One region of the Cupriavidus sp. SS-3 genome, then DNA from elsewhere that is predicted to be linked to it. Evidence: predicted binding sites of a transcription regulator. Region 1 holds the regulator's gene; each other region holds the start of a gene.
The links. The regulator sigma-54, encoded in region 1, starts transcription at its own class of promoters, with help from an activator protein. The targets are predictions, from matches to a motif close to TGGCANGNAANCTGCTTT.
Positions count from the first base shown of each region.

Region 2: the regulator sigma-54 is predicted to act here: its motif matches at 1,512-1,529, upstream of U9J39_RS25390 (ammonium transporter).
Region 3: the regulator sigma-54 is predicted to act here: its motif matches at 1,622-1,639, upstream of U9J39_RS09660 (pilin).

Region 1 covers NZ_JAYLVT010000005.1:202,543-205,815, reverse strand. Annotated here, with positions in the region: gene hpf (ribosome hibernation-promoting factor, HPF/YfiA family) at 165-515, opposite strand; gene U9J39_RS10535 (RNA polymerase factor sigma-54) at 564-2,042, opposite strand; gene lptB (LPS export ABC transporter ATP-binding protein) at 2,165-2,965, opposite strand; gene lptA (lipopolysaccharide transport periplasmic protein LptA) at 2,974-3,273, opposite strand, start outside.
Region 2 covers NZ_JAYLVT010000022.1:33,631-36,903, forward strand. Annotated here, with positions in the region: gene U9J39_RS25385 (mechanosensitive ion channel family protein) at 1-63, opposite strand, end outside; gene U9J39_RS25390 (ammonium transporter) at 278-1,480, opposite strand; gene U9J39_RS25395 (HU family DNA-binding protein) at 1,977-2,258, shown strand; gene U9J39_RS25400 (acyl-CoA thioesterase) at 2,438-2,923, shown strand; gene U9J39_RS25405 (CreA family protein) at 2,945-3,273, shown strand, end outside.
Region 3 covers NZ_JAYLVT010000005.1:16,801-20,073, reverse strand. Annotated here, with positions in the region: gene sucD (succinate--CoA ligase subunit alpha) at 1-456, shown strand, start outside; gene U9J39_RS09665 (TerC family protein) at 694-1,389, shown strand; gene U9J39_RS09660 (pilin) at 1,707-2,177, shown strand; gene U9J39_RS09655 (PglL family O-oligosaccharyltransferase) at 2,270-3,273, shown strand, end outside.

The DNA.
Region 1 (3,273 bases):
ACCTTGGCGCTGCGCTTGCGAACATTTCGGGCTTCCCTGCGTGGCAAGGTTTGCTCCGCTGCCACAGCCGGCACTGTGCCAGGGCGCAAAAAAGCCGCGCTTCGGCGCGGCTTGCCTGTGGAATCCTGGTTCAGCAGCCCTCTGCGGGGCTGCCGGGCACGGGTTTATTGCTGCATTTGCGCTGCGGCCATCTGGTACTTGACCGCTTCGCGGTCGTGGCCTTGCACGCGATCCTTGTAGCGAATCACCTGACGGTCCAGCTTGTCGACGAGTGCGTCGATCGCCGCATACAGGTCTTCGTGATGCGCCTCGACAAAGATGTCCTTGCCCTTTAGATGCAGATTGATTTCCGCGTACTGACGCCGGTCCTTTTCCTTGTGATTGTCGACAGAGAGCAGCACGCTAACGCCAATGACTTGATCGAAATGCCTGACGATTCGCTCCAGCTTCGTTTCCACGTACTCACGCAGAGGGGGCGTGATGTCCAGGTGGTGTCCACTGATCTTGAAGTTCATAGCGCTTCTCCTTCTGAAAGAGCCTCACCAGGCAGGCGGTGGGCTCGGCTACAAAGACTTGCGGAGATTCACTGCGGGGATCTTCAGGGCTTCGCGATATTTGGCAACGGTGCGGCGTGCGACAACGAAGCCTTGCTCACCCAGCAGTTCGGCGATGCGACTGTCGGAAAGGGGATTCCTCGGGTCTTCGGCTCCTATCAGTTGCTTGATCAAGGCGCGGATGGCCGTTGATGAAGCCGCGCCACCGGTTTCGGTGGACACGTGGCTGCCGAAGAAGTACTTCAGTTCGAAAGTACCCATCGGCGTGGCCATGTATTTATTGGTCGTCACCCGGGAGATGGTTGACTCGTGTAAACCCAGTGTATCGGCAATCTCCCGCAAAACCAAGGGGCGCATGGCGATTTCACCGTGGGTGAAAAAGTTCTTTTGACGCTCGACAATGGCTTGCGAGACACGCAGGATCGTGTCGAACCTTTGCTGGATGTTCTTGATCAGCCAGCGCGCCTCCTGCAGCTTTTGCTGCAGCCCCGCGGTGCCGGTCTCGCCCTTGGCGCCGCGCAGGATCTGGGCGTACATGTCGTTGATGCGCAGCCTCGGCATCACATCCGGATTGAGCTGCGCGACCCAGCCGCTGCCGCTTTTGCGCACGAATACGTCCGGCACGACGAAATCCGCCTCCGGCCGGCTGTACGCGTGGCCGGGGTAGGGGGCCAGCGAGCGGATCAGGTCGTGCGCGGCCTTCAGCGCGACTTCGTCGACCTGCAGCGCCTTCTTCAGCCGCGTGTAGTCGCGTACCGCAAGCAGTTCCAGATGATGGGTGACGATGGTCAGCGCCAGTTCGCGCTGCGGGTGGGTCAGGCGGCGCAATTGCAGCGCCAGGCATTCGGCGGCATTGCGTGCGCCGACGCCGGCCGGATCGAAGCTCTGCAGCAGCGTCAGGATGGCGTGGACTTCGTCGGGGTCGAACTCCAGCTCTTCGGGCAGCTCCGCGCAGATCTCTTCGAGCGAGGCGCTCAGGTAGCCGTCGTCGTCGAGCGATTCGATCAGGAAGATGGCGAGCCCCTTGTCGCGCGCCGAGATCTTCAGCGGTGTGAGTTGCTCCATCAGGTATTCGCGCAGCGTGGGCTCGGCATCGCGCAGCTGCATCGGCGTCTTTTCGTCCTCGTCGCCTTGCGGCCGGCGGGCGAAGTCGTCCAGGCTCCAGTCGCTGTTGCCGTAGTCGTCGCCGCTGCTGTTGTCGCCGTAGCTGTCATCGGCGGCGCCTTCGGCGCGGGCGTCGCCATTGCCCTGGGGCTCGGCGGGGGCGGGCGCGGGCGCGCTCTGTACGTTGACCGAGCCATCGGCCGCCACGCGCAGCGGGCTTTCGATCCAGTCGTTCTCCCGCTCGAGCAGCGGGTTTTCCGTCAGCGCCTGTTCGACTTCCTGCTGCAGTTCCAGCGTGGAAAGCTGCAGCAGCCGGATCGACTGTTGCAGCTGCGGGGTCAGTGCCAGGTGCTGGGAGAGGCGGAGCTGTAGCGACGGTTTCATGCGACCTATTTTATGCGCATCTTTCCGATGTTGGAACGGAAATTGCTATCGCTTATGCGCCGTGATCGCCGCTGACTCTCCCGCCGCGCAGCCATGGCTGCCCGTGCCGGGCAGCCGTCTTGTCACATGCGGAAGTTCTCGCCCAGGTAGACGCGCCGCACGGCGTCGTTGGCGATGATGTCTTCGGGCTGGCCCGCGGCCAGCACCGTGCCTTCGCTGATGATGTAGGCGTGGTCGCAGATGCCGAGCGTCTCGCGCACGTTGTGGTCGGTGATCAGCACGCCGATATTGCGCGCCTTGAGGAAGCTGACGATGCGCTGGATCTCGCCCACGGCGATCGGGTCCACGCCGGCGAAGGGTTCGTCGAGCAGGATGAAGCGCGGCGACGACGCCAGCGCGCGCGCGATTTCCACGCGGCGGCGCTCGCCGCCGGACAGCGACAGCGCCGGGTTGTTGCGCAGGTGCGCGATCTGCAGGTCGTCGAGCAGGGCATCGAGGCGGCGCTCGATCTCGGCCTTGGCCAGCGGCTTGCCCTTGTCCAGCTGCAGCTCCAGCACCGCGCGGATGTTCTCCTCGACGTTGAGCTTGCGGAACACCGAGGCTTCCTGCGGCAGGTACGACAGCCCCATGCGCGCGCGCTCGTGGATCGGCAGGCCGCTGATGTGGTCGCCGTCGAGCACGATATCGCCTTCGTCCAGTGCCACCAGGCCGACGATCATGTAGAACGACGTGGTCTTGCCCGCGCCGTTGGGGCCGAGCAGCCCGACCACCTCGCCGCTCTTCACATCGAGCGAGACGTCCTTGACCACCGTGCGCGAGCCATAGCGCTTCTTCAGGTGGCGCACGACCAGCGTGCTGCCGCCGGGCAGGACGGAGTTGGCTTCGACGACAGGCTTGTCGGCAATGGTGGCGGTATCGGTCATGGGTACGGTCAGGGTTTGTTGGCGGGCGCGGGCGCCGACTTCAGGTCCAGCGGCGAGCCGCCTGCGGTGCCGGACTTCTGGTCCTGGCGCGGCGACAGCACCGCGCGCACGCGGCCAGACGGGTTGGCCGCCGCGGCATCGCCGCTGCCGCCGCCCGCCGCGGTATAGAGTTCCTTGCGGCTGTCGTAGGTCAGCACCGCGCCGCGGATCTCGTCGAGCAGCTTGGCGCCCTGCAGCCGCGCCATGCGGGCATTGCCGATCAGCTTTGAGAATTCCTGCTTGCCGTCGTACTCGATGCGGTCGCCCCA
Region 2 (3,273 bases), on a different contig from region 1:
GCCGAATTCGGTGGCGTAGGAGACCACCAGGGTCTTGAGGTTGTCGAAGGTAGAGGCGTCCATCGGCGTATTCCTTTGGTGTTGGTGTAACCGGCCAGCCGCCGGCCCAACATCCCCCAAACCAGCCGGCTGCGGCGTGCGAGCCCCTGCGCGTTGCGCGCAATTCCCGGGCACGGCAATTATTGAGAGGCCGTGCGCGGAAGTGCAAGCAAATAATTGTTAAGACAAGGCGCGTTGCGCGGCTCGTCTGTTTATATCGGAAAGGCGCTGGCGGGTATTACCAGTTGGTTTCGCGCTCGGGGGTGGCGGAAATCCGGTGCAGCGTCAGGTCGGCGCCGTTGAACTCGCCCTCGGCGTCGAGACGGATGCCCACCAGCCGCTTCAGCGTGCCATAGACCAGCGTGCCGCCGGCCAGCGCCACCACGATGCCAAGCAAGGTGCCGAGCAACTGCGCGCCGAGCGCCACCCCGCCAAGGCCGCCCAGCGCCTTCGCGCCGAAGATGCCCGCGGCGATGCCGCCCCAGGCGCCGCACAGCCCGTGCAGCGGCCACACGCCCAGCACATCGTCGATATGCCATCTGTTTTGCGCCAGCGTGAACATATAGACGAACAGCGCGCCTGCCACGGCACCGGTGACCAGCGCGCCCAGCGGATGCATCAGGTCCGAGCCCGCGCAGACCGCCACCAGGCCGGCCAGCGGCCCGTTGTAGACGAAGCCCGGATCGTTGCGTCCGGCCAGCCAGGCGGCCAGCGTGCCACCGGCCATGGCCATCAGCGAGTTGATCGCAACCAGGCCGCTGACCTTGTCGACAGTCTGCGCGCTCATCACGTTGAAGCCGAACCAGCCCACCGCAAGAATCCAGGCGCCCAGCGCCAGGAACGGGATGTTCGAGGGCGGATGTGCGCTGATGCGGCCATCCTTCTGGTAGCGGCCGCGACGCGCGCCAAGCAGCAGCACCGCCGGCAGCGCAATCCAGCCGCCCAGCGCATGCACCACCACCGAACCGGCAAAGTCGTGGAAGGGCGCGCCGGCCACGCGCGCGATCCAGTCCTGCACGCCGTAGCGCTGGTTCCAAACCATGCCCTCGAAAAACGGGTAGACAAAACCCACCAGTACGAAAGTGGCGACCAGCTGCGGATTGAAACGCGAGCGTTCGGCAATGCCGCCGGAGATAATCGCCGGAATCGCCGCGGCAAAGGTCGCCAGGAAAAAGAACTTGACCAGTTCGTAGCCATTTTTCTGGGCCAGGGTTTCGGCGCCGGAAAAGAACTGCACCCCGTAGGCAATGGTGTAGCCGATAAAGAAATAGGCGACGGTGGAAACCGCGAAATCCACCAGGATCTTCACCAGCGCATTGACCTGGTTTTTCTTGCGTACCGTGCCCAGTTCGAGGAACGCAAAGCCGGCGTGCATGGCCAGCACCATGATGGCGCCAAGCAGGATGAAGAGCGCGTCGGTGCCGGTCTTCCAGTTGTCCATAGTGACCTCATGCTCAAAATGGGCGCACCAGTACGCAAAAAGCGTTCCAGAGACGGCTGCATCCTGGTGCCGCTTGCACCGTGCAGGGTAAGAAACCGCACCGGCATGCCGCACGCGGTCCATCCCGTGGGCAAGGCGACGCCGGCCTGTTGCCAGTGGCTGGACCGGGCTGCGCCAGAATGGAGCGGCCAAGGGGGCAACGCGCGACCCGTTGTGGTGCGTCGCCCCATTTAGGGGAATCTGTCCTATGCTGGCTAGTTTTGGGGGTGCAATTCCAGGCGGCCGCCCGGGCCCGGCAAAAACCGGTGCCTGGCAAGCGCGAACAGCATTGGAAATTGCCCGCTAACCGGCCTCAAGCAAGGATTTGCGGGTTTTTTTGTCGCATTGGTGCCACTGGGGATTGCTCAACGCGCGAAGGGCAGATTAGACTGCGCCGATCGATGGCCTGCCGCGAGGCATGCACATCGGTGACGACGACCAACAAGGGAAATCAGCCATGAATAAAGGTGAACTGGTATCGGCCATCGCCGCGGAAGCAGAATTGAGCAATGCCGCCGCCGAGCGTGCGCTCAACGCAGCGCTGGACAGTATCAAGAAGGCAGTGGCAAAGGGCGATTCTGTAACGCTGGTGGGTTTTGGCAGCTTCAGCGCCGGCAAGCGCGCTGCCCGTACCGGCCGCAATCCGCGCACCGGCGAAACCATCAAGATTCCGGCCGCCAAGACGGTCAAGTTCTCGGCAGGCCAGGGTTTCAAGGACGCCGTGAACAAGAAAAAGTAAGCAGTTTGCGTCCATAGCGAAAGAAGCGGCCTGGCAGGCCGCTTTTTTTGTGCGCCGGGCCTGGCGGGGCAGCGGCCGGCACTCGGCACCATGCCGCGGGCAACGGCGCGGCGATCCGGGTTAAACTGCCGGCGCCCGCAGCCGGCAATCCCGCCCCCGCAATCTTCGTAACCCGCATCATGAATGACCTGTCCCACCAGCTTTCCATGACCGTGCTGATGACGCCGGACATGGCCAACTTCTCCGGCAACGTCCACGGCGGCACCATCCTCAAGTACCTGGACATGGTGGCGTATGCCTGCGCCAGCCGCTACGCCGGCCGCTACGTGGTCACGCTGTCGGTGGACCAGGTGGTGTTCCGCCAGCCCATCCACGTGGGCGAGCTGGTGACCTTCCTGGCATCGGTCAACTACACCGGCCGCAGCTCGATGGAGATCGGCATCAAGGTGGTGACCGAGAACATCCGCAGCAAGCTGGTGCGCCATACCAACAGCTGCTATTTCACCATGGTGGCAGTGGACGACAACGGCACCCCCGCCGAGGTGCCGCCGCTGGAGCCGCGCGACGAGGTCGAGCGCCAGCGCTTTGCCGCCGCGCAGCAGCGTCGCGCGCTGCGCCAGGAAATGGAAAAGCGCCACGGCGACATCAAGTCGTCGGTGAACTGAGTGCCGATGCGCGATACAGCCATGAAGTCCCAACATCCACTCGTTCGCCTCCTGCTTGTCGCCGCCTGCGCCAGCGCCGCCACGGGGGCCAGTGCCGAGGAGATCGGCAGCGTCAGCACCAATTTCCGCATGACCGGCTCCGACAAGGTCGTGATCGAAGCCTATGACGACCCGCAGGTGGACGGCGTCACCTGCTACGTGTCGCGCGCCCGCACCGGCGGCATCAAGGGCCAGCTCGGCATGGCCGAAGACCCGCCCGAGGCCTCGATCGCCTGCCGGCAGGTGGGGCCGATCGGCTTCAAGGCGCCGATCAAGCAGCAGGACAATGTGTTCTCCGAGCGCATGTCGAT
Region 3 (3,273 bases), 190 kb from region 1:
ATGCCGGGCCACATCCACAAGAAGGGTCGCATCGGCGTGGTGTCGCGCTCGGGCACGCTGACGTACGAAGCCGTGGGCCAGCTGACCGCGCTGGGCCTGGGCCAGTCGTCGGCTGTCGGCATTGGTGGCGACCCCATCAACGGCCTGAAGCACATCGACGTGATGCAGATGTTCAACGACGATCCGGAAACGGACGCCGTGGTCATGATCGGTGAGATCGGCGGTCCGGACGAAGCCAACGCGGCCAACTGGATCAAGGACAACATGAAGAAGCCGGTGGTCGGCTTCATCGCTGGCGTGACCGCGCCTCCGGGCAAGCGCATGGGCCACGCCGGCGCGCTGATCTCGGGCGGTGCCGACACCGCCCAGGCCAAGCTGGAAATCATGGAAGCCTGCGGTATCAAGGTGACCAAGAACCCGTCCGAAATGGGCCGCCTGCTGAAGGCAATGCTGTAAGCCCTGGCCGACTTTCCCGCGACAGCGGGATCGACCGTTCCCTCAATGCCCCCGCTTCGGCGGGGGCATTGTCTTTTCCGCGGAAGTGATTCAGGGGCCTTGATGACCCCGAACATTACAAGATTGAAATCTAATCGAAAGGTTGGTCGGGTAAACAGTCATGTCTGCGCCTTCAGACATCCGAAATCCCGTCAGATGACGAGGCGCGCCATCACATAGAACTCGAGGAGCCTCCCCGTGGAACTGCTGTCTTCCACCACTTTCTGGATTGCGTTGGGATCGATCATCCTGACCAATATCGTCCTGTCCGGCGACAACGCGGTAGTGATCGCGCTCGCCTCGCGCAACCTGCCGCCAGCCCAGCAGAAGAAGGCCATCTTCTGGGGCAGCGCCGCCGCCATCATCATGCGCGTGGTGCTGACCGTGGCCGCGGTCAAGCTGCTGAGCCTGCCGTACCTCAAGATCGTCGGCGCCGTGCTGCTGGTCTATATCGGCGTGCAGCTGCTGACCGGCGATGACGACGAGGAAGGCCACGACGGCAAGGACAATATCTGGGCCGCCATCCGCACCATCCTGATCGCCGACCTGGTGATGTCGCTGGACAACGTGGTCGCCGTGGCCGCCGCCGCGCAGAAGGGCCCCGAGGGCAGCCAGCTGATGCTGCTGATCGTCGGCCTGGGGCTGTCGATCCCGCTGATCGTGTTCGGCAGCACCATCCTGCTCAAGGTGATGGAGCGCTTCCCCGTCATCATCGTGCTGGGCGCCGCGCTGCTCGGCTATCTCGCCGGCGAAATGCTGGTCAGCGACCCGGTCGACGCCGCCTGGTTCGAAATCCACGTGCCGCACGCCCACCTGGTCTTCGGCGCCGCCGGCGCGATCCTGGTCGTGATCATCGGCAAGCTGCTGAGCCGCCGGTCGGCACAGACGGCTTGACGGCAACCAGCGCATGCGCGAAGGGGCGGCAAGCTGGCCGCCCTTTTTCATTGGGGGCTGCGCCAGGGGTGTCGGTGCCCATGCCCACTAACTCATGTGAGTGATCGCACTTTTTGTCGCGCTTGCCTGTGTTAGCGGTCCCAGGTGACAATTTTTGGCGCAAGCGGCAAGCATCACCCCCACGGGTGACGAAATTTGTCGCTTTTCACCCCCTACGGATGGGGGATGCCGCTGGCACACTTGCTGCTCAATCGTCCCCGCGTCACGAAACCGAAGACGTGCAACGCTTAACCAAAATCTCTTCGAGGGGTCAAATCATGCAACGGGTACAACAACTGAAGAAGCTGGGCCGTCGTGTCCAGAAGGGCTTTACGCTGATCGAACTGATGATCGTGGTGGCGATCATTGGTATTTTGGCTGCGATTGCGATTCCGCAGTATCAGCAGTACAGCGCGAAGGCGCGCTTTGCTGAAGTCATTCAAGCGACTGCACCGATTAAAACGGCTGTCGAAGTTTGTCTTCAATCGGAAGGAACAATTGCAAACTGTACTACGCCGAGTACTAATGGAGTCCCGGCCAACCCGGCCGCTGCAGGCTTTGTTGCCTCTGTGGCTCTGACTGGGAATGCGAACCCTGCTACCGCCGCAGTTATCACGGCGACCGCAGTGGGTACGAACGGGCTGGGAGGTGCAACCTATATCCTGACTGGCACGCCAAACGCAGCTGGTGCGGCAAACGCCATCGCTTGGGCGGTAACCGGAACCTGCAGAACCACGGGTCTCTGCTAATCATCCGCTCAAACAAAGAAAGCGCCTTCGGGCGCTTTTTCTTTGCCTAGCGCCCAAGCTATCATGCGCCTTTTCCCAACCCAGGCGCCGCAATGCCGCCTTCCCGGCCAAACTTCTCGTCGGCTGTTCTCGTCGCAGCAATCGTCATCCCGCTGCTGGTCTCCCGGCACACGCTGCCGCTTGCCACGTTCTATGGCGAATGGGCGGCCGCGCTGTGCGGCATGGTCGCGGTTGCTGCCGTCGTGGTTCAAGCGATTCGCCGGCCGGGGACCTCGACTGAAGTTGCTTTCGCATCGCTGCCGCTCATCTCGCTGCTATTTCTCTGGCTTGTTGTCGTCAGCCTGATCTTCGCGATCCAGGGCCACGCCGACGTTTCCGGCAGCCGCCTGATGACTGTCCTCACGTTGCTGCTCGGCGCCACTGTGGCATCTGCTGCATGGTGGTACCGCCGCACCCATGGCAGCATGTCGGATTCTGCGGACGCCCTTGCCATTGCGGCGTTGATTGCCGGCCTACTCGGGACCGTCACCCAATGGGCGCAGCTCTTCCACCTAGAACCCCGCTCCTTCGGCCTCGTCTCCACCTACTTCTACGACACCAACCGCCGCCTCTGGGGCAACCTGAACCAGCCCAACCACCAGGCCACCGTACACGGCCTGGCACTGGTCGCGTCAGTGTGGCTGGCCTCGCGCGGCCGCTTGCGTTTCCCGATGTGGCTGGCCGCGGTGGCCCTGCTGGAAAGCGGCATCGTGCTGTCCGGCTCGCGTACCGGCGTGCTGCATGTGGGCCTTGCCGCGTGCTACGCGTTGATTGCGGCATGGCTGGCGCGGGGCGAGCGACGCGGAACGGATCCGATGCAGCGCCCGGTTGGGCTGGTCGTCGCCGCGGTTGCCATGGTGGCGATGCTCTTGATATTGCAACCCACGATCAAGGCGGCGGGGCAGGCCTTTGACTGGCGCCTGTTCGACACCGTCGCCCAACTCGAGGCCGAAGACCAGATCTCCGCGCGCGGCGCGCTGTGGGCGCACGCCATCGCCATGTTCCGCGCCCATCCGTGGTTCGGCGTCGGCTGGGGCGAGTTCGGCTGGGCGCAATT